DNA from 4 places in the Thalassotalea piscium genome. Region 2 is predicted to be linked to each of the others. Evidence: predicted binding sites of a transcription regulator. Region 2 holds the regulator's gene; each other region holds the start of a gene.

Region 1 (8,170 bases), 1.2 Mb from region 2:
TACAGACCTTGCTGGCGCATTCAAGCTCTTTTACGTGGCGTTGTCCATAGTCAAAGGATAAAGCAAAAACTTCTTTTCCATCTTTTAATGCGCGATTAAGCACGGTAAATGAATCCATGCCACCGGAAAAAATAACAACAACTTTGTTAGTCATTTGTAAGCTCTCTTAGGTATAATATTTATCGCGACATTTTACGTTAAATTACCTAGGCATTAAAGCAAAGCGTTAAACTATGACAACAACCAAATACAAAATTAATGAATTATTTCAAACTATTCAAGGAGAAGGGGCATTTACCGGTCAGCCTTCTATATTTATTCGGCTACAGGGTTGTCCTGTAGGTTGTTCATGGTGTGATACCAAGCATACATGGGAGATAGATCCCAACCTGATCATTCCATCTAATGATATGTTAACTAAAAAACAAGAATCTGAGCATTGGTCGCATCTAACTGCAGATGAAATGGCCAATATTTTTAGTCAGCAGGGCTATAAAGCTAAGCATATTGTTATTACTGGTGGCGAGCCTTGTATGGTTGATTTAACGCCGTTATGTGACACCTTTGAAAGGCTTGGTTACTCTTGTCAAATAGAAACATCAGGCACTTTTGAGATACTTACCACTGAGCGCTGTTGGGTAACTGTTTCTCCAAAAATAAATATGAAAGGTGGTTATGCTATTTTAGAAAGTGCGATGCAGCGTGCCAATGAAATTAAACACCCTGTTGCAACAGAACAGCACGTTGACGATCTAAAGAAGCTTTTGTTAGATCATAATGTTAAGCACACACCAATTTACTTACAGCCTATTAGTCAAAAACAACGTGCAACTGAGTTAGCGATACAAACCTGCATAGACAATAACTGGCGTTTATCTGTACAAGTACATAAATACATAGGGATAGAATAAGCTACTCACTTTGGACCTAGTTGCTAGGTCCTAGGAAAACTCATACTGATGGTAACTCCTTGCGGATTATGATGATTAGTGGCTGTAATTTTACCTTGATGAAACTGACAAATTAGTCTGGCTATATATAAGCCTAAACCTAAATGCGGTTGGGTATCTTGACTCCCTTTTCTTACTGACACCATAGAATCGAATAAACGCTCATGCATCTGTTCAGGTAAAAGTTGTCCGTTATTACTAATATGTACAACCACTTCTTTACTATGGTATTCAGTTGTTATAAATATTTTTTGGTCAATACTAAACTCTGCAGCATTAGCAATCACTTTATCGAAAAGCTGGGCGATATGCTCTGGTGAACCATTCATGCTAAGTGCTTTATCGCTAGGTTTATAATGAAAATTAATTGTACTATAAACTTGCTGATACCCTTGAATACAACCATTTAATACTCGATTAAAATCGAAATTTACTCGTTCACAGCTCACTAACATTTGCTCTATACGTGTAGCTTCGCTCATACTGGTGAGAATTGCGTTTAGTCTTGCAATCCCTCCTTGTGCTCTATCTATATATTGTTGACTTTGCTGGGGTATATCATGTAATGATAGGTTTTCGAGTGACGTTCTTACTACGGCTATTGGAGTGCGTAATTCATGAGATAACCGCGACGACATTCCCTCCAAATAGTGATTATATTGACTTAAACGGTTTACAACTTGCGCGAAACTACGTGAAAGATCTCCTATTTCATCATTTGCTGTTGAAGCCGTTATACTTGCCGTAATTCGTCCATTTTCATCAATGGCATTCTCAGCCTGATTTCTCAACTTGCTAATACGATTGGAAATACGAGAAGCAAATAATAAAAAGACCACAGCACTAATGAGTAGAATTGCAATAATAGCGCTAAATAATTTTTCTAATGCTTTGTTTCTTAATGTTCTGATACCATTTGTTGTTTCTTCAACAATAACCGCACCGTGTACCTGTTGATTGATAAAAATAGGGTAAGCCGCTGATAATACGACTGCTTGTTGGTCTTTTGTTAATCGCCATTGAGAGGAAGGGTCACCAATAAGTGCCGTTTCTATATGTTGGCCAGTTAAATTTTGTGTATCATACAAATTATCAATAAACGCCTTTGGTGGTTTTGTAAGAAATTTATAATACAAAGGAATTAACCAATTCTGCTCAAGTTGTTGCCAAGGACTTAAATTATTACCGTTTGTATTGTCATCAGGCAAACGAGTACGTTGCCACACACCACCGGCTTTAGTTAAGTCGCCAGCACTGGCTAATACCCGTTTATGTTGATCAACCACCCAAATACGAGAATTAGTATGGCTCATACCTTTTACAATGCGCTCTATTTCAGGTGATGGCACAACAATTGTGCCCAAGGTTTCTTTTTGACTAGGGTCGGCAGAGCCAATGCTAGAAGATATTCCCTCAGTTGTGCTGTCAACATCGTGTACAGCAAAAGCAATTTGATCACCAACATGAGTGAGTGGTATTCGTAACTCAATATTGTAGCCTTGGGGAGTTGTTAGCCAATGTCCTTGTATAAAGTTGGCTACCTCTGGAAAGGGGCCCGATAGATGAGTAATACGGTAGCTATCTAACCAACCAGATTGTTTGTTAGCAATAATATATCGATTGAAAACGCCGCTATTATCGACCAAAGCTATTTCTAAATGGTCATTATTAACAATACTTTGTGCATTTGTCGGCCTGAAAACTACTTTGTTATCAACAACACTGATAAATAAGTATAAATACTTACCATATTTAGCGATTGTAGCTGTGAACATATGTTCGGAGTTTATATTCGCGAGTAGTGGGTTAATACTGTTTTGTTGGTTGTATAAATGAATTCTATTTTCATAATTTGGCCAATCGTTAGGCAAACCATCTAATTGAATCGCTTGCTTTAATTCATAACCATAAAAGTCTTTCCCTTGTTCAACACTGGGTAAAAAGCTTGCTTGGTTGTTAAATAGGTTGGGCCTTTCATGCAAGGCAGTGGCTAATGCGCGAGCTGTGCCTAAAATAGTTTGTTCTTGGCCATAACGTAGGTATTTTTCCATTTCCCACACATATTGATAGCCAAACCAAGGGATGGTAAACAAAACACTGGCGAGTAATAAGAGTTTGGCTCTAAGCCCAAATCTAATGCGCATTATAATAATTCACTTTACTCTTGGTCAGTTACGGATGAGGTTATGTGATTGGTAGCGTTGCTGTTGGCGGTATTCCAACGATAACCCATACCGTAAACGGTTTCTATACAGTCAAATGTTTGGTCGATTTTAATAAACTTTTTTCTAATTCGTTTTATATGAGAGGTAATGGTGCTGTCATCAACAAATATTTTTGACTCGTTCATTAATTGTTGTCGACTTTTAACAAATCCCGGGTTTTTCGCTAATGCGTGAACCATCCAAAACTCAGTAATGGTAATATCAAGTGGCACAGACAACCATGATACTGTCATGCGTTGTACATCAATCTCTAACTGCTCTAAATTAAGTATATGCTCTTTAGCCGATGGTTGTTTAAGTGCATCTTCTCGTCTAAATAATGCTGCAATACGAGCAGTTAAATGCGGCAAGCTAATATCTTTAGTTAAATAATCATCAGCACCTATGCGAAGGCCTGAAACAGTATCAACGTCATTATCTCTAGCAGTTAAAAAAATTATAGGTAAGGTACTTGATAAGGTGCGTAACCATTGACATAAAGTAAAGCCACCATCGTATTCTTGCTCTAAACCAATATCTAAAATAACTAAGTGAGGTAATTGTAGAGTGAAAGCTTGGGTAGCACTTTCACGATTGGCAAAGGTTTGCACTTGATAACCTTGTGCTCTTAGTACATCGGCATAGTTTTCTCTGATAGCGGCTTCATCTTCAACAATAGCAATTCTTTTTGACATATATATTTAGGTATTAACAAGTGATATTTATGGGTGAACTATAACGAATATTATTAAGTGCGTCTTGTTAAAGACGATATTGCCATAATCTTGCCACAATTGACCTTCATATTGCCATTTTTACAGCGTATTAAAGCCAAATTCCTTTGTTTAAATAACGTCATCGAAAGCTAACAGCAAATAATCGTTTGCTGATCAGCTTCACGCATAACACTTAACATGAAAAAGGAAATAGTATGAAAACTTTTACTAAAAACGCAATTGTAAACACTATGGTTATTGCATCTTTAGCAGCAAGCCCTTTAATGGCACAAGAGAATGCCATCAATGAAATAGAAGCACAAACCATTATGTCTGCGGGTGACAAAGAAGGAGTTGGTTTCGGGGTGGGTGTGGTACTTGGTGCAATATTTGGCGGACCAGCAGGCGCACTTATTACAGGGATCGCAGGCAGCCTTGTAGCAAAAGAAATTAACGCAAAAGAAGAAATAACTTACTTATCGAGCGCCATCGTACAGGAACAGCAAGCAAAAGCGGCGTTAGATGAAAAATATGCACAACAGCTTGAGGCACAAGAACGAGCTTTTAGTAACCAAATTGCTGCGGTTAAAGCATCATTATCTCAGGCCAGTAAATTACAAGCAGAAAACTTATTAATGAGTTTACAATTCTCTACAGGATCTAGTGAAATACAAGCACATTATGAAGCGCAAATAGACGCTTTAGCTAGACTTTTGGTTCAAGCAAAGCATTTAACAGTCGATTTATCGGGGTATACAGATTTACAAGGAAACAGTAAAAACAACCATGCTTTGTCTATTGCGCGTGTTAATTCAGTTAAAAAAGCCTTAATTGATAATGGTGTGGCACCAGATCGTATTAAACTTTATGCATTTGGCGATAACTCGCCGGTGGTAGCAACGAATGAGCAAAAGGTGAGCTTTTATGACCGTAGAGTGGTTATTAAACTTAGTTCTAACGAAAACAATATCGAAAATGATCAGCACGTAGCAAATAATTATTAAACATTAACGCTTACCAATGGTTCTTTTTATAGTGAGTAAATCTTAAACTTAAATAGGAGGTGTAAACTAAACATATTATAGCGATGTAACTTTTAGATAAGGGCTAGTAGCTCCCATACTACTGGCCTTATTTAATTTTTCTAAGAAATAGGGCGTGTTGATCATTCGTGTACGTATTTTGTACGAATTAAACATGATTTAATTGAGGCGTAGCGAGCAAAGTGAAGTTATTCTACATAAATGAGCTAGACAGTTTCCGCGTCCTGATCACGCTAAGTACCTACTTCCGTGTAAGCAACGAAAAGTAAATCATGTTTAAACCGTATCCGAAGGACAGCGCCCCTTTGGTTTTTCTACCACGTTTTCATATGTTTATGGGGAACAAGCCCATTACATAAGTTCGGCCTTGTATAAACACCAAATAAATCGCTGCAAAAATATTCAGAAAAGATCAACACGCCCTAAATCTTTTGTATTTGTTTTTATTATATCTACTATACTGAGTTAAACATGACAATAGTTGTAAACCGTTTATTTTACTCGTTAATTGTTTATAGTAGGTGAGCAGATGAAAAAGGAATTACACAGCAAGTTAACTTATCTATTACTTGGGGTATTATTTTTAACACCTCAGGCTTATAGTCTTAATTTAGCAAGGGAGGCATTGCCGTATGTAGCACAAACAAAGCAAAATAAATTGATTTTTGGCACTACCAATGGATCTCATACATTACTTTTCAAGCAAGCCGATCTAATTTTAACACACGCTTTTGCACAGTTAGGCTATCAATTTTCATTAGTTAATTTACCCAATAAACGAAATTTATTATGGGCGAACGAGGATAAAATTGACGGAATTGCTTTCAGAGTCGATAACTTTGAAAATATATACGCTAATTTGGTTCGTGTTAATGAAACAATATTTTCTGTTGAACAATGGGTTTATAGCAAAAAAACAATTGATGTAGATGGTTGGGAAAACCTTTACCCTTATACTGTTGCTTATGAACAAGGTACACTATTTATTGAGGAAAATAAGGATTACTTTCAATATTTAATGCAAGTATCTTCAACAGAACAGGCGTTTGAATTAGTTTATAAGGATAGAGCTGATTTTACTATAACCAGTAAGTCAACGGGCGATCTTATCCTTAAACATCATGAGAACTACAAGGGAAAAATTATGCGTCAAAGCCCTGCATTAGTTGAAATACATATGTTCAGCTATTTACATCAAAAACATCAAGCTATCGCAATTAAGCTGGCGGAGGTGCTAAAGGTAATGAAAGAGAATGGAGAGTATAATCAATTAATACAGAGTATAAACTAATTCATTTCAGTTCGAGCCTACAACAGATTTTTGAACATTACTAACCAATGTAAATAAAGTCCGTTAAACTGTCTTCGATTTAAATCATAAATCGATTCAAGAGCTTTTCAAATTTCTTATCGGCATTATCTCTTTTATGGTGCTCCTTCTAGCGAACATAGTATCCTAGATAGCTGTTTTAAATAACAAGTTAAGCATTAATTGTTAGTGCTTTATCACTTTATAAGGCGGTAAGCTGTTTAATAAATCTTTACCGTAGCGTTTTGTTAGTAGGCGTTTGTCCATAATGGTTATCACGCCGGTATCTTTTTCATTACGAAGTAATCGACCTGTTGCTTGCACTAGTTTTTTTGAAGTGTCAGGTACTGATAGCGACATAAATGGGTTACCACCTTTTGCTGTAATGAACTCTGCCTGTGCTTCTTCAACTGGAGAGGTAGGAACAGAAAATGGCAGTTTAGTAATAATTAAATTTGTTAAATATTTACCGGGTAAATCAAGTCCTTCGGAAAAACTTTGTGTACCAAAAATAATACTGGGTTTGTCTTGGTCACACCGTTTTTTGTGTGCTTCAATAATATGCTGTCGAGATTGCTCTCCTTGTACTTGAATCTCCATTTTGTGCTTTTTGCGTAACGACTTTGCCACTTGCTCCATTTGCCAATACGAAGAAAAAAGTACTAAAGTTGATTTATCTTGTGCAATTAATTCAGGTAGCTTTACAATAAGTTCATCAGTAAAATTCGGTGCACTAGGTTCATTATCCATATTAGCGATAATTAACGAAGCATTATTTTTGTAGTCAAAAGGAGAGTCTACCTGTTGGTATTGACTGCCATCGTTTTGAGATAATCCTACTTGTCGTCTAAAGTGATCAAAAGAATTAAGTGCCATAATGGTTGCTGAACAGAGCACGGCACCCTCGCATTTAGACCAAAGCATATCTTCTAAAGCAAAACCAACATCTATGGGAGAGGCTGAAACTATATAGTCTTGTCTTTTCCCTTCTACTTTTTCAATCCACCTTGCTAATGGTGCACCTTTTTCATGATCTGTTTTAGCGTACATCTGCCAAAGTGACTGAAAATTTTCTAAACGTTGTAACATAAACCCAGCTTCAGCTAACAAAGGCTCAGCTAAATACATTTGGGTATCACCGTCTTTGGTAGATTCCATCAACAAATTATAAAGCTTGTTAGTATGTGTAATACACTTTTTGCTTAAGTCGGCTAAATCTTCTGCCCAATGTTTTAATGTTTTTGGAATAATACCATTGTTGAAACGATATATAGCATCGTCACTTTCCTTAATTGAAGCAAAGTAAGCTGGTGCATTATTGTCAAAGAACGTAACTACTTTTTGCATCTCAATAATAGTGTCTTGACAGTCATCACCTAGTTTTAACGCTGGAGAAATTGCCGATTGAGACTTTACAAGAGCAGATATTTTATCACCCGTTTCTTTTAATTTGGTTAGCCATTCTACTGAACCTTTAGCAGCCACATTAGCACTTGAGTGGTCTCTAGTTATTTTAGGTAAGTGGTGGGCTTCATCAATAATGTAAAAAGTATCCTCTGGTGGTGGGAGTATTTTACCACCACCTAGGGCTAAGTCAGCCAATAACAAACTGTGGTTTATGACTAATACATCTGCTTCGTCCATAGTTTCTCGTGCTTTATGAAACGGGCAATGACTATGTTCAGATAAATGTTTTAAACAACTATGTTTGTCGCATTGGATTTGCAGCCAAATGTGATGTGGCACAGGATCAGGCCAAGAGTCAAGATCGCCAAGCCAACTACCATCGGTTAATTTTTTATGCATGGTGTTGAGTGTTCTAACATCAAGTGCACTTGGCTTTTGAGCAAAAGTAAAACCTGCTTGTGGGGTTTCGTCATTTGAAACCGCACAAGACAGTTTTTGCCGACAAACATAACGTTGACGACCTTTTACTAGTGTAAATTTG
Region 2 (8,170 bases):
GCTTAAAAGTAAGGTTTTTAATTTCAACTAATGGTTGTGACATATTATTAAGCAACATCAATGTTAATGTTTAAAATTCTGAGGCCATTTTACCTGAGCGAGCACATTACTGCATTAGATAATTAATAATTTTCTGACGCAGCGAGTAAAATGGTCCGATTAATCGTAAGCAAATGTTATTTAGCTTTAATCTTAGCCTTAGTTTTCGTTTTCAATGAAAAGAGTTACGAGGAACAACCCCATTACCTAATTCAGCCTTGTATAAACACCAAATAAATCGCTGTAAAAATGCACAGTAAGGTTCAACACCCCTAATATCTGCCGCAAAAATATACAGAAATGTTCAACATGCCTTAATTAACAAATAAAATTTTAATGTATATCCCCTTTATTCTCTTGAAGATTGACATATAATGACATTTCTTTGCCTACTAAAATTATTCATCTTATTTTGCTAACAACCAGCGACAATTTTGCTGTAATTTAGGAGTTGTTAATGCTTGTACAAATATTAATCTTATTATTGTCCCTTGTCGTTTTAGTTTGGAGCGCAGACAAGTTTGTTTTTGGCGCGTCTGCGCTTGCAAGAAATTGTGGCATATCGCCTATGATTATTGGTTTAACAATTGTAGCAATGGGCTCTTCTGCTCCTGAAATGATGATTTCTACAACGGCCTCGCTACAAGGCAATGTAAATACAGCAATTGGTAATGCAATAGGCTCAAACATTACAAATATTGCACTAGTATTAGGTATAACTGCATTACTACAACCATTGTCTGTTTCATCTTCAACAGTAAAGCGAGAAATTCCATTAATATTAGCTATCACAGCATTAGCTTACTTTATGCTAGCTGATAATTACTTTAGTTTTATCGAAGGCTTAATTTTAATGATTGGTTTTGTCGTTTATATTATGGCCTTATTAATAATAACCCTACGTAACTCCAAACAAAAAAAGCTTGATGACGCTTTATTAACTAGCGCTGAGCAAGATGTACCGGTAACTACCACACCTAATGCCATATTTTGGCTGATTATTGGCATGGTATTATTACCGCTTAGTGCTAAATATTTAGTTGATTCATCAGTGTTTATTGCCACTGCCTTTGGGGTAAGTGATTTAGTGATTGGATTAACTGTTATTGCTATTGGTACCAGTTTGCCTGAATTAGCAGCAAGCATTGTAAGTATTATTAAAAAAGAAGATGACTTAGCTATTGGTAATATTATTGGCTCTAACATTTTTAATATATTAGCGGTACTCTCATTAGCTGGCTTAATTGCCCCTGGTGACATAGATCATGATGTTTCCTTAAGAGATGCACCTTATATGCTTGGCGTTACCCTGTTATTATTCTTTCTTTGTTTTAGTAGACGTTTCGGTAACTTTAGAATTACACGCGTAAAAGGTTTTGTATTAATAATGACCTTTATTGCTTATCAAGTACTATTATTTAGTCAGTTAAAAGGGTAGTCAGTTAAGGCTAAACTAATTTATGAAAAACTTTAAACAACAAGCTCTCAATGTTATTCAAATAGAGCAAGAAGCAATAAATGAATTAACAAAGTTTATTGATGACAGTTTTACTAAAGCCTGCCAGTTAATGTTTGACTGTACAGGTCGCGTCATCGTTATTGGTATGGGAAAATCTGGCCATGTAGGTGGTAAAATCGCGGCTACTTTAGCAAGTACGGGCACTCCTGCGTTTTTTGTTCACCCGGGCGAAGCAAGCCATGGTGATTTAGGTATGATCACCAAAGATGATGTAGTTATGACTATTTCTAACTCTGGCGAAACCGGTGAAGTTTTAGCCATAATCCCAGTATTAAAACGTATAGGTGCTAAACTTATAGCCATGACTGGTAATAGTGACTCTACCCTAGCTAAGCTTTCCGATACCCATGTTTGTATAAAAGTCTCTCGTGAAGCCTGTCCTTTGGGTTTAGCTCCCACTTCCAGCACAACCGCAGCTTTAGTAATGGGTGATGCTATCGCAGTAAGTCTGTTGCACGCACGTGGTTTTACGGCTGATGACTTTGCACTCTCTCATCCAGGCGGTAGTTTAGGCAAGCGCCTTTTACTGCGTTTATCAGATATAATGCACACTGGCGATCGATTACCTGTTGTGCATCAAGATGCTAAAATTACCGACGCATTAATGGAGATGTCTTTAAAAGGGCTTGGTATGACTGCTGTTGTTAATGATAAAAATGAATTAATCGGCTTATTTACTGATGGTGATTTGCGCCGGATACTTGATGAAAAGGTAGATATTCACCACGACCAAATTCATTCCGTTATGACGAAAAAACCCAAAGTAGCTAGCGAAGAAATGTTAGCTGCTCAAGCGTTAAAAATAATGGAAGATAAGAAAATTAATGGACTAATTATTGTCAATGCAAGTAACCAACCTATTGGTGCAATGAATATGCACGATTTACTAAAATCAGGAGTACTTTAATACAATGAAAACACTCTATGGTGAAGTGAATCAAGCAATTATAGAAAAAGCAATAAATATCAAATTATTTGTGTGTGATATTGACGGTGTGTTTTCTGATGGACGCATTTATTTAGGTAATGATGGCGAAGAGCTTAAAGCATTTCATACAAAAGATGGTTATGGCATTAAAGCATTAGGTGCAAATGGCGTTGACGTGGCCGTTATCACTGGCCGACAATCAAACATTGTTCAGACCCGTATGACAGCACTTAATGTAAAACATATAGTGCAAGGTGAAGAAAATAAGTTGCCCGCGTTAAAAAAGATGTTAAGTGCCCTATCATTAAAACCTAATCAAGTGGCTTATATTGGCGACGATATGCCTGACTATGAATGTATGGCCTATGTTGGCTTAAGCATTGCTGTTAATGATGCACACCCCACTATTTTGAACCTTGCCGACTATACCACCACAATAAGAGGCGGCTTTGGTGCGGTAAGGGAATGTTGCGATTTAATAATGTTGAGCCAAAACACTTTACACTTTGCTACAGGCGCTAGTGTATGACACGGTTAACCGGCTTCGCCATCTGTTTTTTTATTCTAGCATTAGCTGCGTATGGCGTTGTTGACTGGCTTCAGTCAAAAACAAAAACAGAACAAGTGATCACTAATGAAATGACACCAGACTTTATTGCTGAGACCTTAAATAGTGACATATATAATGCTCAAGGTGAGCTAACATATATTATCGATGCGCAGCGTATGGAGCATTACGCAAACTTATCTGTAACCCACTTTGAATTTCCACAGTACACCCTTTTTACAAAAAATAGTGAAACACCTTGGAAACTAAAAGCTAATGAAGGGACTCTATATAGTAATAATCGCGTACGGCTACAAAATCGCGTAACATTAACGGCAACAGATCAATCAAGCTTAATACAAGAAATTCATGGTCGGTATTTAGAGTTAGATCTTAATACTAATATTATTAGTTCTGAGCAAACTATTATGATTGAAGGGAAAGACTTCACCATATATGGTTCAGGACTAATTGTAGACTTAAATACAAAACAAATGACGTTGACTGAACATGTACAAACCATTTTTAAAAGTATTAAAAACTAGCCTTATTATAGTAGGCATGAGCTCAGCATTAGTTTCGACAAGTTATGCTGACAAATTAGACTTAAAAAAAGAAATTAATATCGATGCTTCTCGACAGGCTGCTGATTTAAAAAATAAAATATTTAGCTATATCGATAATGTTGTGATCACTCAAGGCACGTTACGGATCAAAGCTGATTTAGTACAGGTGATCACTGACACCGAAACCGACGAAAAAACATATATAGCCAAAGGCAATCCTGCAACCTTTTCTCAAAAGCTTGATGACGGTACGCCCATATACTTACAAGCTAATGAAATTAAATATCAGCCTAGCCAAAATATCGTAGTAATTTCTGGTAACGCAGAATTGCGCCAAGAAGGAAGCAAAGTCAGTGGCAGTATAATTACTTACAATTTTGTCACGGAACAAGTCAGTGCCGATAGCGATGCGGATAGTGATGAAAATAATCGAGTAAAAACTGTATTACAACCCAAAGCGTTGGATAAAAATTAACTTATGGAAATATCAACTCTTTGTGCCACAAGCTTAGCGAAAGCTTATAAAGGCCGTAAAGTAGTAAAAAATGTAAGCTTGCAGGTTCAAGAAGGGCAAATTGTCGGTTTACTTGGACCAAATGGCGCAGGTAAAACAACATCGTTTTACATGATTGTAGGGTTAGTGCCTAATGATAGTGGCAGTATAATACTCAACGATGAAGATATCACCTTACTCCCTATGCACGAACGCGCACGAAAAGGTATTGGTTATTTACCTCAAGAGGCCTCAATCTTTCGAAAACTCACTGTACACGACAATATAATGGCCATTTTACAAACACGAAAAGAACTTTCTGAGATTGAACGTCAAGAAAAGCTTGAACATTTATTAGAAGAGTTCAATATTAACCACATAAAAGACAATTTAGGTATGAGTCTTTCAGGTGGCGAGCGGCGTCGTGTAGAAATTGCCCGTGCCTTGGCTGCTGATCCTAAGTTTATTTTACTTGATGAGCCTTTTGCAGGCGTTGACCCTATTTCAGTAGGAGACATTAAAAAAATTATTCTACACTTAAAACAACGAGGCATTGGTATATTAATTACAGACCATAATGTACGTGAAACTTTAGATGTATGTGAACACGCTTATATTGTAAGTCATGGCGAATTGATCGCAGAAGGGGATTCAAATCAAATACTGGCCAACCAAACAGTAAGAGATGTATACCTTGGTGAGCAATTCACGCTATAGTATATTCAAACTATAGTATTAGTTAATGCGATAAACGTTATTAATAATTAAAGGAACATAAGTATTTCGATGCGCCCTAGTCTGCAGCTCCGAATTGGACAACAACTTACAATGACTCCACAGTTGCAACAAGCAATAAGATTGTTGCAACTGTCGACCTTGGATCTTCAACAAGAAATACAAGAAGCGTTAGACAGTAATCCATTATTAGAAGTTGATGAATCTTCAAATTCAGATCAGGAAAGTAGTACAGATAATTTCGATGATGCTTTTTCTGCCTCTACAACTGAAACAAGTACGACTGATAATAATGATGGCAGTGAAGACTCTACACCAACGATAGACGAAATATCCACTACTGAGGCAATGGACAAAAACGAGATCCCTGAAGAATTAAATATAGACACAACATGGGATGAAAGTTTTAGTGCCGGTGTATCAAATACAGGCGTAGGTGTTGCGAGCGAAGATTACACATATCAGGGCGAAACTGTCGATTCAATTCAAGACCACCTGCGTTGGCAAATGGACTTAACTCCCTTCTCTGATACAGACCGCGCGATTGCCACAGCGATCATAGATGCTATTGATGACGCTGGCTATTTAACTGTTTCAGCTGAAGAAATATTAGAAAGTGTAGGCGCTGACGATCTAGAGCTAGATGAAGTAGAAGCCGTTATTAAACGGATTAATATGTTCGACCCTATAGGTGTAGGTGCACGTAGCATTTCTGATTGTTTAATTATTCAGCTTAATCAATTTGACAAATCAACACCCTGGCTAGAAGAAAGCAAATTAGTATTACGCGAGCATATCGATTTACTTGGTAGTCGTGATTATCGACAATTAATGCGTAAAACTCGCTTAAAAGAAGATCAGCTCCGTGAGGTTATCCGCTTAATTCAAACATTAGATCCTCGCCCCGGTGACAGTGTCATTAAAGGTGAAGACCAATACGTTATTCCTGATGTTTCCGTTGAGAAAAAAAATGGTCGTTGGGTTGTTGAGCTCAATCCTGATACTGCGCCTAAATTGTCAGTAAACCAGCAATATGCCTCAATGGCACGCTCTATGAAGTCCTCAACTGATAGCCAATTTATTAGATCAAACTTGCAAGAAGCCAAATGGTTTATTAAAAGTTTAGAGAGCCGCAACGACACGTTATTAAAAGTGTCTAACTGTATCGTGCAGCGCCAGCAAGGCTTTTTTGAACATGGACCTGAAGCGATGCGCCCCATGGTGCTAAACGATGTTGCAGAAGCTGTAGATATGCATGAATCTACAATTTCTCGCGTAACAACACAAAAATATATGCACACTCCTCGAGGCATATTTGAACTTAAGTTTTTCTTCTCTAGCCATGTAAGTACCGAAAACGGTGGCGAGTGCTCATCAACTGCAATTAGAGCATTGATTAAAAAACTTGTGGCTGCAGAAATACCAGCTAAACCGCTAAGTGACAGCAAAATGGCTGAACTACTCGCAGAGCAGGGTATTAATGTTGCACGAAGAACAATTGCAAAATACCGAGAGTCTTTATCTATTCCCCCTTCTAATCAACGTAAAAGTTTACTTTAAGTAAACGCAACAATAAGGATTGAATGTTATGCAAATTAATCTTACAGGTCATCATGTTGAAATTACCGAGGCATTACGTGAAAGCGTAAATACAAAATTCGCAAAATTAGAAAGACATTTTGATCAAATTCATAATGTTTACGTGGTGTTAACAGTAGAAAAGAATAGTCAAATAGCGGAGGCAACCGTTAACCTTAGCGGAACAGAAGTACATGCTAAAGCCGATAACGCGGATATGTATACTTCAATAGATCGACTCGTCGATAAACTAGATCGCCAAATATTAAAATATAAAGGCAAAATAACTCAACATTAACGCTATAAAATATAGCTAAGTAAACCGGTATCATGAAGTTACTTGAACTACTTAGCTTGAACTGCACTTTATGTGCAGTTCAAGCCACAAGTAAAAAGCGAATACTAGAAGTTATCTGTGATGCAGCTTCTAACGAACTTAACGACTCATCAACTTATGAATTATTAACAAGTTTGATGGCACGAGAAAAAATGGGTTCAACAGGGATAGGTAATGGTATAGCCATTCCTCACGGCCGATTAACTAATTCAAACAAAACTGTCGCAATAGTTGCCACTAGTGAACAACCGATAGAGTTCGACGCGATAGATAATAGACCTGTTGATATTTTTATTGCATTATTTGTTCCTGAGCAACAATGCGAAGAACATTTAGTGACATTACAAAATATCGCAGAGCTGTTTACCGACAAACAGCTTTGCAAACAAATTCGAAAGAGTACTACTGCGCAAGAAATGTTTGATTTAATTAAACAAGCCAGTTAATTTTTTAACACTATAGCCATTGATAGATAAACACTATTATTGGCTACACATTTTGCCAAATAAGGCTGAAAAATGAAATTAACCATTGTGAGTGGTCGCTCAGGTTCAGGTAAAAGTGTCGCACTACGCGTACTTGAAGATTTAGGCTATTACTGTGTTGACAATATCCCCGTAAATTTACTACCGGCGTTAACACATACCGTAATAAATGATTATGAAACAGTCGCAGTCAGCTTAGATGTTCGAAACTTACCTAACGACCCAGCTGACGTTTCTGAAATACTTGATTACCTGCCCACAACTGTTGAACTAAATATTCTTTATTTAGATGCTGATGACTCTGATTTAATTAAACGCTTTAGCGAAACTCGCCGATTACACCCATTAATTAGACAAAACATTGCCTTAGATCAGGCACTAATTTTAGAGAAAAAGTTACTAGAGCCTATATCTAGTCGCGCTCATTTATACATAAATACCAGCCAGTTAACCCCTCACCAACTCGCAGATTTGGTAAGAGAGCGAATTTTAGGTAAAAAAACTGGCACTATGGTTGTTGTGTTTGAGTCATTCGGATTTAAGCACGGCGTACCTCAAGATGCAGACTATGTATTTGACGCTCGCTTTTTACCAAACCCTTTTTGGGAAAAGGAGCTTAAAACTTATACCGGGTTAGATCAGCCAGTCAAAGATTTCCTTTCATCTCAACCAATAGTGACTAAATTCGTCTGGCAAATAAACAGCTTTTTTATGACATGGCTACCCCACCTAGAGCGAAATAATCGTAGTTATGTCACCATTGCAATAGGCTGTACCGGTGGTAAGCACCGCTCCGTATTTATTGCTGAATTATTAGCAAACAATTTACGTAAAGAAAGAGCCGATGTTCAATCACGCCATCGCGATATCGATAAATCAACAACGTAAGAAATACAAATATTCATGGCCAAATATAACAAAAAGTTAATGATATCTAATAAGC
Region 3 (8,170 bases), 1.1 Mb from region 2:
CAAATTAACCACAACCATATCGATTGCATCAATGTTATGTTCTTGCATCACAGCTTCGTCAGTACCACGGCGCGCTAAAATACCACCATGAACTTTTGGATGAAGTGTTTTTACGCGACCATCCATAATTTCAGGATGACCTGTGTGATCAGACACTTCTGTTACTTTAATGCCATTATCAGCAAGTAACTTAGCCGTGCCTCCGGTAGATAAAATATCTACACCTTTTTGTGCAAGACTGCGGGCGAAATCGACAATACCAGTTTTATCAGAAACACTTAATAGTGCACGTTTGATCGGGCGAGGGGTATCCATTACGTTTTGCTTACCTATAATTAATGTATATTTATACCAATTTCACCAACTATATGATCACTTCTACTAGCTAAAACAATCAACTACGACGCTGTTTATTTAATAATTAGAGCAACTAGTTATGAAAATAAATGCCTTGTATTTGACTGTTTCTTCTGCGTATAAAGTAGATCACTTATTATTAAAACTGGTATTAGAATAAATTGCAGGGAAAAGTTATCCATTTGGTCAACTTAGAACCCTAATAAGTAAAAAAGCACCCTAGGGTGCTTTTTCGTTGCAGGTACTTAATACCTGCAAAATTTTAGTTCATACCGTATTTCTTTAATTTCTTACGTAAAGTACCACGGTTAATGCCTAGTAAGTTCGCTGCGCGAGTTTGGTTACCTCGAGTATACTTCATTACTTCTTCAAGCATTGGCGCTTCAATTTCAGAAAGTACAAGGTCGTACATATCATCTACATCATTACCGTTTAATTGTGATAAGTAGTTGCTAATAGCGATTTTAGCTTGAGTACGTAATGGTGAAGCCTCAGTTTGAGCTTGCAAATTACCAGTAACAAATGGAGATGAAATATTTTGTTCAAACATATAGTTCAGACTCTTTCTTAAGTTAAATTATCAAAATACCTAGTTAATGCTGTTAGTTGGTCTTCTGTTGACTCTAATGCATTAAAAATAGAACGAAACTCTTTATCTGGTTCAAGCAATTGCATGTACCAAGATACGTGTTTACGGGCAAATCTTAAGCCCATAAAGTCACCATAAAAATTATGTAATCCTTTAACATGTTCAATTATTATTGAACGCTTCTCTTCCATAGAAGGTGGCAAGCTATGCTGCCCTGTTTCCAAAAAATGATTAATTTCTCGAAATATCCACGGTTGGCCTTGAGCACCTCGGCCGATCATCACTGCATCAGCATTGGTAAATTCAAGTACCCGTTGTGCTTTTTCAGGGCTAGTAATGTCTCCATTAGCAACCACAGGAATAGAAACAGCTTGTTTAATTGCTTTAATGGTATCGTATTCCGCATCGCCTTTATAAAAGTCGTTGCGTGTACGGCCATGTACCACTAATGATTGAATACCATTGTGTTCAGCAATTTTTGCTATTTCTATGCCATTACGTGTGTTTTCACACCAACCAGTACGAATTTTCAATGTAACTGGTACTGATACAGCATCAACAACAGACTTTACAATCTGCTCCACTAACAAAGGCTCTTTTAATAAAGCAGAGCCTGCTAGTTTCTTGTTTACCTTTTTCGCTGGGCAACCCATATTAATGTCAATAATTTGCGCGCCATCATTAACATTAACTTTTGCTGCAAAAGCTAGCTCTTGTGGGTCTGACCCCGCAATTTGAACCGAACGTATACCGGCAAGCTCGCTATGGCGTGTTCGGTGCAATGATTTTTCAGTTTTCCACACCTTAGGGTTTGCTAATACCATTTCAGATACGGCTAACCCTGCCCCCATTCGACAACAAAGCTCTCGAAAAGGTTGATCAGTAATACCTGCCATTGGCGCTAACATCACCTTACTGGCTAATGAATATGAACCTATTTTCATTGCTGTTTTTTTGAGCTACCAGTCAAAAGGGCGCTAAGTTTACGCGTTTTTATTTGAATTGAAAAGAATATAAATTGAACAAATGACGCTTTTTTTCATCATTTTGATATTGACATTTTGCAAACTATTGATGTGTGCAGATTTTAACCAAACAAGTATTAAAATCTGCACAACTTTTTATTATTTTCGTGTACCGGATAAACGTACCCACTCTTCTTGAACAGCAATATTATCCATTTCACACCACTGGCCATAGAGTATTTGCAATTCTTGCGCCTGATTTTCCAACACACCTGATAAAGCTAACAAGCCTTTTTCTCCAACAAACTGCATAATAACAGGCGCAAGCTCTCTCAACGGACCTGCTAAAATATTTGCAACAACAACATCTGCTTGAATGCTCGGTTGGTCTGCTGGTAAGTACAATGACAAGCGATCTTCAACCCCATTTCGTTCTGCATTGGCTTTGCTTGCTTGCAATGCTTGTGGATCTATATCAATACCAATAACTCTTTCTGCCCCTAACTTTAATGCGGCCAATGACAAAATTCCTGAACCACAACCAAAATCGACAACAGTTTTACCTGTTAAATTTAAGCTATCGAGCCAAGTTAAACACAATGCAGTAGTTGGGTGAGTGCCCGTACCAAAGGCTAAACCGGGATCTAACATTACATTAACTGCTGTTGGGTCAGGCACGTCGCGCCAGCTTGGACAAATCCATAAACGCTCACCAAACTTCATTGGATGAAAGTTATCCATCCACTCTCGTTCCCAATCTTTATCTTCTAGCTGCTCTAATTTAAAACGCATTGCTTTTTTATCAGGATGAATTGATTGTAAATAAGCAATTACTTTGTCCATATCATGGCTAGCGTCGTAAAGCCCCATCACAACCGTATTTTGCCAGTAAATAACCTCGTCGCCGGGTAAAGGCTCGTAAATAGGCGTATCTTTGGCATCAATAAAAGTAACCGCTTGTGAGCCACTGGCCATTAACCAATCACTGTATTTTTCAGCGGTATCTTCATCAGCACTAATTCTTAGTTGTATCCAAGGCATTTATTTGGCTCTGCTTTATATAATATAATTAGCATAAGTTTAACATTACTGACTTTTATCGGTACAGGTTACCTTTCATATTTTAAACATTAATTATAATTTTATCTGCTGTTCGTAATTCTCACGTTATAGTATTCTCCATTAATACACCACTACGTAATGCTTTAAGATAAGTAATTAAACAAATGAAATATTTTCCCATTTTTTTAGACGCTGTCCATATTAACGCTTTAGTAATAGGTGGTGGTGATGTTGCCGCCAGAAAGATAGAATTATTACTGAAAACCACAAATACCATTACTATTATGTCTGCACACGTAAACGAAAGCGTTGAAAGATTAATAAAAAGTAATCAATTAGTATGGTTGGCACATAACTATCAGCCCGGCCTGTTAATGCAATATAATCTAGTTATTGCCGCTACCGATCAAGAAAGTATAAATACACAAGTCGCTAAAGAAGCGCATAAAGCCAATATACTGGTAAACGTGGTAGACCAACCTGCCCTTTGTCGATATATCACGCCAGCGATAATAGACAGAACTCCAATAATAATTGCTATGTCTAGTTCAGGCACTGCACCTATTTTATTACGTATGTTACGCGAGCAAATAGAAAAAATGTTACCCGCAGGATATGGAAAGCTTGCCGACTTCTCGTTTAAATTTCGTGAGCATGTAAAAGCTAGAATAAAAGGCTTACGTAATCGTCGTACATTTTGGGAAGAAACATTACGCGGCACAATTGGCAAAATGGTACTTAGTGGAAATATAGAACCTGCCGAGAAATTACTCATTAATAGCTTAAAAAACAGTGTTGCCCCACCAAAAGGCGAGATAGTATTTATTCATACCCTTTCAGGTGAGCCAGATAAACTAACCTTAGCTGCACACCGAGAAATGCAATTTGCAGATGCTGTAATTTACGACGAAGCCGTTAATGAACAATTAATTGAATATATTCGCAGAGACGCTGACAAATTTCCGCAGAGTATACCTTCTACTATTTTAATTAATTACCAACACGCAATTGAACTAGCAGAAAACGGAAAAAAAGTTATTTATTTACTCGCGGGTAATAACCCTTTACCCGCTAACGTAGCGCTATCTCAAAGTGCGATTAGCACCCAACAACTTGTTAGTGGCCTGTAGATTTTAGGTTATGTATATCATTGTACGAGGTCATTTTTTTGTATGTAATAAGCTTTATCAAATATTTTAACTATATTGGCTTTAATATTGCTTGTATTAATCATCAGATAGCGTTTTTTGTAGGGCTGAATTAATGAAGTCAATAAAATATATGTTAACAATAGGGTTATTAATATTGATAACCGGCTGCTCTTTAAGTCAAGTTAGTCGCTTTGATTTAGGTTTTAGTAATAACGACGAAACCAGTAACGTTAAGCGTTTATGCGTTAATGATGAAGGCGATTTTTATCAATGTAAAGAAATGGAACTATCCAATCAAAGCACTGATAATAAAGATGAATTCAAAAGCCACTTATTTCAGCCCGGCACAAACTTTCAATCCCTTGGGGAATACACTGAACAAATGGTCTACGTAATATTTGACAAATTAAGTGTTAACCCAGTGGTAAAATCTATTGCAGTTCCCCCCTTTATTTCAGTATTACCAAACAGTGCTAGCGATAGTAAGCTGAACATAGAATTAGCAGAGCTATTTATTGCCGATCTCCAAAATATTGGCTTGCCGGTGGCAGAAAATGTCCTTACTTATGCAGAACCAAGTGAAAAAAATGACTTTCTCAATACTATTGCCTACATACAAAATAACGAAGATGTTGGCTATATATTAAAAGGCACCGTCAGAAAAAATGATAAAGGCATTATGATTTATGCAAAAATAATTAATGTCGAGAGTAAAGCGGTTATCGCATCAACATCAAAGTTAATACCACAATATTTGGTGAACAAGTTTGCTAGTTGATGCAAAAAGTAAATAATAGTTAAATTTAACGTATCGAAACGCTGCTGAGCAGCACAAAGGTTATTGAGGTAAAATATGCACCGTTTACTCGTATTTATTTGTAGTTTTTTACTGTTGTCATGTGCGCAGTCACCTCAGGGGAGCAATAACTCTATAGACAATAAGCAAAATAATACAGCTGATAGCTACGTATCAAGCACTAGCAATGAAGAGATGATCCACCAGCGAATGAAGGTGCTAGCTAACAAGCTGTTTTCTACTGCACAAAATATTGAACCAAGCCACCCCCTTGCCGTAGGTACTTTTTTACCTGTAACCCAGTTGGGCGGAAAATTAATACCCAGCGACAACTTTATCGGTCACCAAGTTCAAGAAAGCTTAATTACCTTAAGCACACAAGCAGGCTTAAATGTTATTGAATACAAAACCATGCCATCTGTTAAATTACAGTCAAGCTACGACGTTATGTTATCAAGAGATATTAACGAGCTTAATAAAGATTTTAACGCTTATTACTACTTAACAGGTACTTACGCAGAGCAAACCGACCTTTACATTATTAATGCACGTATTATAGAGCTAAAAACTCAGCGTGTAGTGGCTGCAGCAACTGATTATTTGCCCATTAACATTATGTCAACACAGCGTAAAGTTGGCATGAAAAACAACATGATTTACCGTAACGCTTATTAAGGTGATGTGATGAAAAATTTGATCTCCGCAGCTTGTGTAGCCGCCCTATTAACAGGCTGTTCAACTATAGACAATTCAGTTTCGACCCAGGCTAATGAAACACAAGTACAAACTAATAATGAACTAGCCGCTAGTGGGGCAGGCGATGCACTATTTCGCTTTCCAAAATCAACAATGAACAACAAAACTGATGAAGAAATTTTTCAAGGCCCTGCACTCACCAAAAACATTAATTTTTATATGCGTGGGTTAATGCAAGATTTAGTGAGTAACTTAGAATACGTAAATGGAAGAACACCAGTTGCAGTTACCAGCTTTGTTAATTTAGATAGCGACTTTGAAAGTAGTAGTTTGTTAGGCAACCAAATCGCCGAAAGCTTAATGCATGAAATTCATAAAGTAGGTATTCCGGTACTAGACTATAAAGTAACTGATTACTTACGCGTAACCGAACAAGGTGACTTTATTATGAGTAGAAATTTTAACGAATTAACTAACAACATACCTATTCGTTACGTGTTTACTGGAAATTTAGTAAAGCACCAGGGCGGATATTTAGTTAACGCACGTGTTGTTGGCATTAAGTCGAAAGCGGTCGTGGCATCAGCGCAAAGCTTTATCCCTGCAAGTGTTGCCAAAGCAATATTAGATACAGAGCCTAGAGTTAGCGAACAACAAATACCGTTAATTCAGGGGTAAAATACTCAACAGTCAACTATATCTCTCTTCAATTATATAGACGTAGTTGACTGATATTTTAGTAAAAAAGTGCTTTTACTTACTATAACTTACTGCAATTGGAATCGTTAACACCGCTTTGCCCTTTCTTTTCAGCCAGAAATATATTGCCATAAAGGTTAGTATTACTAATGTGATACTTGTTGATGCATATAAGGTTTGTTCGCTAAATGTTGCCACTTGGTAAACGAGTGTTGCCACTAAGTACGCCAGTGTAAAGCTCCATAATGCTGCAAACGATGCCCAGCGATTTCCTACTTCATTTTTTATCGCCCCCATTGCCGCTGCACATGGCGTGTACAGTAAAATAAAGAGTAAGTAGCTAAATGCGCCTAATTGCCCCGCAAATGCATTTTGCATGGCATGATAGGTAGAAACAGTGACATGTTGTTCTTCTGCGGCCGCATTCAAATCGGTTACATTTCCAACATCAACACCTAAAGGATCATCTGGCGCTATACCTAATAGGTTTTCTTTAATTGAATCTGTCGCTTCTTGCCAGCGATTTGCAAAACTAAGTTCTGCTTCATCTTCTTCAGCTGCAGACGAATATAGGTTATTAAAGGTAGCAACTAGTGCTTCTTTAGCAAAAATTCCAGTAATTATCCCCACACTGGCTTGCCAGTTGTCTTCTTTAATACCAATGGGCGCTAATGCAGGTGTAACAAGCTGTGCTGTTTTGCTTAAAATTGAGTCATTCTGCTCATGATGTCCAAAACTACCATCTGTGCCTAATGAGTTAAAAAAGTTAAGAAAGCAAACCACTATAACAATGGTTTTCCCTGCACCAAAAACAAATGATTTAGTGCGTCGTCCTACCCGTTTAATTAACGCCCCTGCTCTAGGTACTTCATATAAAGGAAGCTCCATAAAGTTAGCTGATGTATTGCCTGAAAGTACGGTAGCTTTAAGTAGAAAACCTGTAAATAAAGCCGCGGCAATACCTATTAGGTAAAGAAGAAATACTAGGTTTTGACCGGACTCTGGAAAGAATGCCGCTGCAAATAACGCATAAACAGGCAAACGTGCACCGCACGACATAAATGGCGACATCATAATGGTGGTAATGCGTTCTCGTTCACTGTCTAATACTCGTGCCGACATTACCGCCGGTACTGTACAACCAAAGCCAACAATTAATGGTACAAAGGCTTTTCCAGGCAAACCAATTTTTTGCATAACACTTTCAACAACAAACGCGGCTCTAGCAAGATAACCGCTTGTTTCAAGTAGTGATAAGCCAATAAATAAACACATAATAACTGGAATAAATGTTGCCACAGTTTGAATACCGCTGCCTATTCCTTCAATAATAGTAATTATCCAGGCAGGCAAGTTAAATTGCGCTAAAAACTGCAAAGGATATTCAACAAAAATTGCGCCAGCCAAAATATCAAAAAAATCGATAAAGGCGCTGCCAACATTAATGGCAAACATAAACAATAAATACATCATTAATAGAAATATTGGCACGCCCGCTAATGGATGTAAGATAACGTTATCTATTCGATCTGATAACGTATGGTGCTGTAAAGGCGTTATTGTGACTTGTTCAAGCACTTGATCAATAAAGTTATAGCGAGCTTGCATTATTTGCATAGCCGCTTCACCGTCTGACTTACACGCACACGCTTTGGTATTTAACGAGGTTTCATAAGCTAATAAGCTTTGCTCAGCTTTGGCCATTTCGCTTAACACCGCTTCGGGAACACTAAGCTCTTTTGGCAAGTTAGTTTTGTTAGGTAGAGATTCTAGTGCTTTAGCTATCTGCTGACGAGCTACTTTGCTTCTACCATCAGTTTTAATAACTGGGCAGCTTAACAACTTTGATAATTTT
Region 4 (8,170 bases), 1.2 Mb from region 2:
GTACCACTTGTTGTTCTACCGACTGCCTAACAAATAAACGTAGTGGGTACTTACCCGTGTTATCTTCCCATTTGTGATAAGGCCCTGCATGTAGTGAAAAATTATAAGGGCTAAGTTTTAAAGTACGGTCAAAGTACCATACCTTTTTATCCCCTTTAATTTCTGAACGTGTTTCTTTCATAGCAGAAAGTACGTGCCAGTTAGCAGGCGATGTTACCGTCATTTGGTAATTTGCTTTTAGATCAGGTTGATCAAATAACGCAAACATTTGTTGTGCTGCGGCTGGCTCAAAATGAGAATATAAATAGACTTTACCGTCTACAGGATCAACAAAACGGTGTAAACCCTCGCCATTGGTACTATGCTTTCGCGTAAAGCTAACCGCAACTGAGTTCTTACCTGTATTTAAGTCTGCAGGTGCTAGAGTAATAAACCAGTTATTATAATCTGCGGTAACGTCTTTACCATTAACGGTTAATTTATTAATACTTGCTTCGTTCAAGTCAACCGTTAACGGCGACGACGCATCGTTTAACTGGAAGTTAATAACAGATGTTGCACTAAAGCTTTCTTCACCCGTTAATTCAAATGTTAATTTATAATCAACATCAGACACTCTTTTAGAGCGTTGCATGGCTTGTGCTTCGCTTAAATGCGCGTTATTTGCTCGCACTGAAAAAGTTGGTATTTCTGAATCAGTAATTACGTCTTTATTTATGTTGTTTTGGTCGCTATTGCTAGCTTGATTACAGGCGCTCAACACGAAAGTTGAGACAATAATCATCAAGAGGGATGATCTCACAGGAATTCCTATTATTTGGCAAATTATTAGCGTGAAAGTATTGTAGACCTTCAACTAGGTCATAGACTATAGAATAATAATTATCTGGGATAAAGGAAGGTTAACTAGCGTATTTATAATGACATTCACCTTTTTGGAAAGAAAACCCCATCTACTTTTTTACAAAAACAGCAAGTACAAAGTAATACCATAGGTTAGCATAAGTAAGTATTTACTTTCGTTATAAAAACCTATGGTATGAGCTAGTTATTATAAAACGTCGCTTGTAACTCGTCAGCTAATTAGCGAGTTTAAATAACATCGCAGTACTTTGTTTCTTTAAGTCGATTATTTCCGATACAAGGGCACCATTTTTAAAACGATCAAAACTAACAGTATTTAATGATAGTTTACGACAAAATTCGACTACAGTATTATAGTCATTACGTGAAAATTGCTCTTGTTCACGACTCATCAATCCATCGATATAAGCGCTATCGCCATTCACATTAATGTTGACGATAGCTGAATAAGGCTGTCCGTAGTCTTTTACTCTTAAAGCTCTTACTGCTTTTACTTCAAAAATCCAATCATCTAATTGGATATAGCGTGTCATTGCTGGCTTTGGAATATCTGACTTGATCATTTTTTGTACCTTGTAAAAAAAGCCAGTTACTTGGTTGGGGGACAGTAACTGGCAAAGTCGAGCTTAAACGGCTAACAGACTTACTTCTATTTTAAAGTAAGCCATTAAATTAGTTATTACTGTCGAAAGCGCTAAGTTCTGCTTCACTTAAGCCGCCATCATTATTAGCATCAATGTGATCAAAGTTTTCTAATAATACTGCATGCTTACTAACAGCCACTTCCGCTTTGCTTAATAAGCCATTACCGTCATTATCAAATTTACTTAATAATTGAGTAAGATCTACCTTGCTTACTTCATTTGAAAGTTTTGCTGGCTCATTTGCACTAACATAAAAAGCAGCTACTAAAGAGCTAATTACAACTAAGGTTACTTTTTTTAAACTAAACATATTTTTTCTTCCTTCATAAAGTGATTAATAGTGATTGGTTAATACTGAGTGATTAACCAATAAGCGTCTGTTAGTTATCTAATTTAAATGAACTAAGTTCTGAATGGCTTAGCGTTTCATCGTTATTGGTATCAATATCATCAAAATTCTCTAATAATATTTTGTGCTTACTCGCGGCCACTTCTGCTTTACTTAGCAAACCATTACCGTCTTTATCGTATTGACTTAACAATTGTGTGAGATCGACATTAGACGCTTCAGTTGCAGTATTTTCTGGCTCGTTTGCGCTAACATAAAAAGCGGTTACTAAAGAACCAACAACAACTAGCGATACTTTTTTTAAATTAAACATAATTTTATTCCTTCATAGTTAGTATGGTTAACGTAGTAAGTTTATGTACTATCACTTGGACTATTGCAGGCAACGTGCCAAAATGTAACCAACTGAAATTAAAGGGTTTTATATAAACCACCAGGGATACACTGTCGCTAATTAGCAACAACTAAAATAATTTCAAATAAACTACTTAACGCTGAGCCAACACAAATATAAAAATAATGTTAAATAACAATAACTAAGAAGGTAAATTTTCAACAAAGTCTCCTGTCGCTAATTTGAGACAATATTGTTTATCCTCACTAAAAAGGGTTAAATCGGGGTATTAGATAGTGGTTTACAACAAATAAGCGCATTAACTTATGCAACAATGGATTAAAAAAATCTCGTTTTATCATGTTTCAATTAAAACGCTAACACTTATGGGGTTCGGCTTGGTTGCCCTGCCTTTGGTTTTTGCGTTTCTTTATAGTGCAAACCAAGTGAATAAACTCTCTGAGCAAGGTACAACTGCAATATTTAACGTCGCTGAACTTGTTGAAAATAATAGGCAGGTGAGCCAAACCTTAACGCGATTAGAGCGTTTTGCTAGCCAATACGTAGTGTTGAAAGAGCATGAATTGCTTAATCAATACTTAGAAAGAAAAGCAGCGCTAAAGCAAATTTTAGTACAAGAGTTTAGCCAATATAATGATGAACAGTTCCGAAAAATCATTCAACAGTATAATAACAAGCTCATTGAAATCGACCAGCTGATTCAAGTAAATTCAGTAAACTCAATAAGCTTAGAGCAGCTTCAACGATACTTTAGAGAGCTTGCCCTCGTTAATCAACAACTGGCTTTACATTCAAATAAGGTTATTAATCAACAAGCAAGCAATATGGAAAACTCTGCCAACCAAGTTAAACGCACTATGCTCTTTAGCTTGTTAATTATTCCTATCACCCTATTAATTGCTGGCATTTTTATTGTATTAATTACATTACCTCTTAAAGTATTGCTCGGTAAAATTAAATTGTTAGAGCAAGGTAACTTTCAACAACCAATTACTGTTGATGGCTCTATTGAAATAGAAGAAATAGCAGAAGCGTTAGAGTTAATGCGCAGCCGTTTACATGCATTAGAGCTACAAAAATCGAGCTTTATTCGCCATATTTCTCATGAACTTAAAACGCCGTTAGCTGCGATTAGAGAAGGCACTGAGTTGCTTTACGATAACAGTGTAGGCGCATTAAATAATGATCAACAAGAAATAACACATATTATTCGCACGAGTGTTAATCGTTTACAACGCCTTATTGAAGACTTGCTCGATTTTAATATTGTGCTTGACTCAACCAGCTTACAAGATGCCGAAGTTATTAACTTAGCCAAAGAAGTTAAAAGCGCTTTGGAGCTTCGTATTTTAGACTTAAAAAGAAAACAATTAACCATTATTCAAAAGGTAGATAACATTACTATTCAGTGTAACAGCAAGCAATTAAGCGTAATATTAGATAATTTGCTATCGAACGCGGTTAAGTTTTCGCCTGAAAATGGCATAATTACCATAAAGTCATGGGTTGAAGAGCACTTGTTACACTTAACAATTACCGACCAAGGTGCTGGTATATCTTCGCATGACTACAATCAAGTATTTGATGCTTTTTATCAAGGCTCTACAGCGCACAACAGTCAAATAAAAAGCAGTGGCTTAGGTCTAACTATTGTAAAAGAATTGTTGATGCGTTTGAATGGAACAATCAGTATCGACAGTAGTACTAAGTCTCCAAGTTATACTACTTTCAAAATAACATTACCCAAAGCCCAACTAATATCACCTTTATCTGTTACTCATACGGAACCTGATTCACTATGAATTTATTACTTAGCCCCTTTAGTATTTTTAAAACAGCCCTGGTAATTGTATTGATTACGCTAGTGTCTGGTTGTCAGTTAACTGCAAAAAACAATACCGAATACTCTTATTACGGCAGTTACTATTTATGGATAAAAAGCCTTGATAACGAAGAACTAACTACAGAGATTAAAAATCAACAACTTAAAGAGTCACAAGGGAACCAAGCGGCAGAATATCATTTATTGTTACTTCACAGCTTGCCCAATTCTCCAATACATAATCCGTATTCTGCAAAGTCACGACTTAACCAGCAAGCATTAATTCAAGAAGCACAAGCTCAATTTAATGTAGGAGATCTTGCTTTTATTATCATGCTTAGGGACCAACTCAACCAACAGTTATTAATTTTAAATAAGTTAATTAATAAAGAAAAAACTAACACAGAAACACAGAAACAATTACAGCTACAGCAACAGTCAATTGAAATGCTTGAAATGCGCTCACAAAAATTACAGCAACAAATAATTCAACTTAAAAAAATTGAGCGCTCAATTAATGATCATGGTACATCGTTATGAGTATAAATAACGAGAACAACAATAGCGCAATCGACACCAAAGAGAAGGTGTTAATTGTTGACGATGATCCAAGTTTATTACGGTTGCTAGGCATAAGACTTACAGCAGCTGGCTATCAAATAGAGTCGGCAGAAAGCGCTAAGCAAGCGTTAGGAATTTTAAAAAGCTTTCAGCCACAACTAGTGATCAGCGATCTACGTATGGAAGGTATGGACGGCATGGCGTTATTTGAAAAAATACGTCAACAATACCCCAGTTTGCCAGTTATTATTATGACAGCACATGGAACAATTCCCGACGCTATTAATGCAACTAAGCAAGGTGTTTTTAGTTTTTTAACAAAGCCTTTTGAAAGCCAAGAGTTACTGGATACGGTTAAACAGGCTATTCGTTTACAGCCCCTTTCAAGCACAAATAATAACGATCAAGCTCAGCACGTTTGGCGAGAAAAAATCATTTCGCGTAGCGCGGTAATGGAAACACTATTACAGCAAACTTATCAGGTAGCAAAAAGTGATTTTAGTCTGTTAATTCATAGCCAAAGTGGTACGGGTAAAGAGCTATTAGCGCAAGCAATACACCAAGCAAGCGAGCGTAGCACAAAGCCTTTTACCGCAATTAACTGCGCTGCAATTCCAGAGCAATTACTAGAGTCAGAACTTTTTGGCCATAAAAAAGGGGCTTTTACTGGCGCCGACAATCACCATATTGGTTTATTTGAAGCCAGTGATGGTGGCACCTTATTTTTAGATGAAATTGGCGATATGCCAATGAATTTTCAGGTTAAGCTACTACGTGCATTACAAGAAAAAGAAATACGCCCCGTTGGAAGTACAACTTCAGTAAAGGTTGATGTACGAATTATTGCTGCTACTCATAAAAACCTTCAAAAAGCGATTAAAGAGCAAACATTTAGAGAAGACTTATATTACCGCTTAAACGTGGTTGAATTAGTATTACCGCCATTGTCTGATCGAAGAGAAGACATTCCCCTGCTTGCACAACACTTTTTAAGCCAAACATCAGGGCGAACCACTAAACAAGTTAATGGTTTTACACAAGCGGCTATGGAATTACTTATTTGTGCGCCTTGGCCGGGTAATATAAGGCAATTACAAAACGTGGTAGAACAAAGTGTTGCATTATCAACCGAGTCACTCATTAGTGAATCATTAGTTAGAAATGCACTACGCGAAGCCCCCGCTCAACACCCTTCTTTTCAAGAAGCACGTGATCAATTCGAGCGTGACTACTTGGCAACTATCTTAAAAACAACCGCAGGCAATGTGTCGCAAGCCGCCAAAATTGCCCAAAGAAACCGAACAGAGTTTTACAAACTATTGAATAAACATCATTTAAATGCAGAAGCATTTCGGGAAGGTTAGTTTCTAACACATAAAAATAACAATGAAAATAACAAGGACAGTCGCTTATATTTTAATACACTGCTAGTTTTAACCAAATTAGTGCTAATTATTTTTGAAAATAACAAGGACAGTCGCTTATATTTTTTAGTTAGAAATGCACTACGCGAAGCCCCCGCTCAACACCCTTCTTTTCAAGAAGCACGTGATCAATTCGAGCGTGACTACTTGGCAACTATCTTAAAAACAACCGCAGGCAATGTGTCGCAAGCCGCCAAAATTGCCCAAAGAAACCGAACAGAGTTTTACAAACTATTGAATAAACATCATTTAAATGCAGAAGCATTTCGGGAAGGTTAGTTTCTAACACATAAAAATAACAATGAAAATAACAAGGATAAAAGTAACAAGGACAGTCGCTTATATTTTATTTCGAGCTAAATAAAGGCTGATGAATTGATATTAATTCTTACCTAATGATTCAGGTTTAGCCCCTCGATCCTATTTTAAAACAAGGAGTTGGGTAAATGTTTTATGTGTATCTAATCCGATAAAAATTATGTTAAAGTTATTCATGCTAGCCGCCGCTTTAGTCATTTAACAAACTAATTATGGCTCTGATTTTTTAAATTAACCCACGATATGGAGGCTAGCCTCGTAGGGAGTCATTATGTCTATATTTTCATTCAATTTAATTAAGGAGAATCAGATGAATGATAAAGAGAAAGTAAGACAAGTAATAAACTCACTATACAATTTTTCAGGTATACAAAGTAAGTATACTGGCGACATAAATCCAAAGGTGGCAGAGTTAGTAGGTCAATTATTAAAAGAGATCAACACGTGTTCAACTGCTTTTAGTTGGGTTCCTAGACCTACAGGAGGTAAAGCAACTATAGCTTGGGTAGCGCAAAATGTTGGGAAAAGTGTTTTAGCTCAATTATCCGAAAAGCAATCATTGTCTTGTGCTAGGGTAAGGGTTGGACAATTTCAACGCCCACTCCAATTGGCTGGATTAGGGATATAAAATGAAATTTAAAACACTTTCTTTAGCATGTGCGCTAACATTCAATGTTTATGCGCACGCCAATACAGAATGGCCTTCATCCATATGCGAAAGTTCTGATTTAACCACTTCAATTGTAGATTTAGCTTTTTGTTTTGATAAAAAAAAATTAACGAGAATCCAAAATATTGGTGGCTCTATACCGACATTTACTTATACTGAAAGTAATGGAGGTGATATATCTGTAGGATACATTCCTTCCTCAATCGTAACGAATGATCTTCATATAAAATATAAACTCAGTGTTCAAGTCTTTTTTCAAAAGTTATATGAGAAAAGTGACGAAATTAATAATATTAATGCGATATTGAATGCCTACAATATCAATGTTGAAAATCATATTTTTATGTTTCAAAATAACGATGTCAAAGCTTATGCCATTATAGGTAAACAACGAATCGATACTATTTATATAACAACACCAAAGAGTGAGTTTGTTTATCAAATTACAGGTGACATAAGTCTAGATAAGGCCACTGAAATTTTATCTCGGATAAAACTACCTATAAAAATATAACAAGACGACAATCCCTGAGTATGCGTAGTAAAACAAGTGACTTCTGTTGAACCGAAGGTCTTGTTATAAGCATCGAATGTTTTCATTCAAACATTCGTGTTCAACAGAAGCATATTCCACCGTTTAGTGAGTTAAGTAAACTGGTTAATTAGTGGAACGGTCTAACTATAAGTCATTCAATTAGGGTTCGTTTCAGTTGGCTAGAATTCGCTTCGCTCACCTCTTAATGAGGCGATACTTTTATCAAACCGAGGAAAACATCGATGAAGGAACAGGCAGCAGTTAAAAATGCCATTAATGCACTTTATAAAGGGGCAGGTTTAAATTTACAATTTAATGGCACTGTAACCCCAAGGGTCGCAGAAGTATTTGGAAAAATGTTTTTTGAAACTCAAAAATGCACTACAGCATTAAATTGGGTTCCAAGACCTACTGGCGGCAAAGCGACCATTTCGTGGATTGCAAGAAACTTTACTCAACGAGTACTTAGCCAATTAAGTAATAAACAATCATTAACCTGTGCAAAGGTCGTTATTAGAAATTTCCGTACAGACTTACAAATGGCATCGATGGGGCAATAATTTATGAAAATTGGTGCATTTATCATTTTATTAATGACATCATATTCAATATATGCGAATCCAATATT

Evidence for each region. The regulator sigma-54, encoded in region 2, starts transcription at its own class of promoters, with help from an activator protein. The targets are predictions, from matches to a motif close to GTTGGCACGNNNNTNGNNT.
Region 1: a site for sigma-54 is predicted at 3,929-3,947, ahead of pdsR (proteobacterial dedicated sortase system response regulator). Genes of this name have one in related genera too.
Region 3: a site for sigma-54 is predicted at 4,178-4,196, ahead of QUD79_RS15150 (FlgO family outer membrane protein). Genes of this name have one in related genera too.
Region 4: a site for sigma-54 is predicted at 2,234-2,252, ahead of QUD79_RS14460 (EF-hand domain-containing protein). Genes of this name have one in related genera too.

What each region holds. Positions count from the first base shown of each region.
Region 1 is NZ_AP027362.1:1,766,830-1,774,999, forward strand. It holds gene queC (7-cyano-7-deazaguanine synthase QueC) at 1-154, opposite strand, end outside; gene queE (7-carboxy-7-deazaguanine synthase QueE) at 234-911, shown strand; gene pdsS (proteobacterial dedicated sortase system histidine kinase) at 935-3,097, opposite strand; gene pdsR (proteobacterial dedicated sortase system response regulator) at 3,109-3,849, opposite strand; gene pdsO (sortase-associated OmpA-like protein PdsO) at 4,086-4,874, shown strand; gene QUD79_RS07630 (substrate-binding periplasmic protein) at 5,443-6,204, shown strand; gene dinG (ATP-dependent DNA helicase DinG) at 6,409-8,170, opposite strand, start outside.
Region 2 is NZ_AP027362.1:589,021-597,190, reverse strand. It holds gene mlaF (phospholipid ABC transporter ATP-binding protein MlaF) at 1-43, opposite strand, end outside; gene QUD79_RS02550 (calcium/sodium antiporter) at 497-1,477, shown strand; gene QUD79_RS02545 (KpsF/GutQ family sugar-phosphate isomerase) at 1,500-2,465, shown strand; gene kdsC (3-deoxy-manno-octulosonate-8-phosphatase KdsC) at 2,470-3,015, shown strand; gene lptC (LPS export ABC transporter periplasmic protein LptC) at 3,012-3,578, shown strand; gene lptA (lipopolysaccharide transport periplasmic protein LptA) at 3,595-4,074, shown strand; gene lptB (LPS export ABC transporter ATP-binding protein) at 4,084-4,809, shown strand; gene QUD79_RS02520 (RNA polymerase factor sigma-54) at 4,879-6,387, shown strand; gene hpf (ribosome hibernation promoting factor) at 6,416-6,703, shown strand; gene ptsN (PTS IIA-like nitrogen regulatory protein PtsN) at 6,736-7,188, shown strand; gene rapZ (RNase adapter RapZ) at 7,261-8,115, shown strand; gene QUD79_RS02500 (HPr family phosphocarrier protein) at 8,131-8,170, shown strand, end outside.
Region 3 is NZ_AP027362.1:3,405,684-3,413,853, forward strand. It holds gene purH (bifunctional phosphoribosylaminoimidazolecarboxamide formyltransferase/IMP cyclohydrolase) at 1-315, opposite strand, end outside; gene fis (DNA-binding transcriptional regulator Fis) at 620-907, opposite strand; gene dusB (tRNA dihydrouridine synthase DusB) at 925-1,890, opposite strand; gene prmA (50S ribosomal protein L11 methyltransferase) at 2,071-2,952, opposite strand; gene QUD79_RS15145 (NAD(P)-dependent oxidoreductase) at 3,138-4,103, shown strand; gene QUD79_RS15150 (FlgO family outer membrane protein) at 4,237-4,902, shown strand; gene QUD79_RS15155 (FlgO family outer membrane protein) at 4,978-5,595, shown strand; gene QUD79_RS15160 (FlgO family outer membrane protein) at 5,605-6,294, shown strand; gene feoB (ferrous iron transport protein B) at 6,370-8,170, opposite strand, start outside.
Region 4 is NZ_AP027362.1:3,256,356-3,264,525, forward strand. It holds gene pepN (aminopeptidase N) at 1-802, opposite strand, end outside; gene QUD79_RS14450 (hypothetical protein) at 1,080-1,427, opposite strand; gene QUD79_RS14455 (EF-hand domain-containing protein) at 1,537-1,818, opposite strand; gene QUD79_RS14460 (EF-hand domain-containing protein) at 1,889-2,170, opposite strand; gene QUD79_RS14465 (sensor histidine kinase) at 2,518-4,014, shown strand; gene QUD79_RS14470 (hypothetical protein) at 4,011-4,574, shown strand; gene QUD79_RS14475 (sigma 54-interacting transcriptional regulator) at 4,571-5,959, shown strand; gene QUD79_RS14480 (helix-turn-helix domain-containing protein) at 6,041-6,298, shown strand; gene QUD79_RS14490 (hypothetical protein) at 6,648-6,965, shown strand; gene QUD79_RS14495 (hypothetical protein) at 6,967-7,521, shown strand; gene QUD79_RS14500 (hypothetical protein) at 7,785-8,102, shown strand; gene QUD79_RS14505 (hypothetical protein) at 8,106-8,170, shown strand, end outside.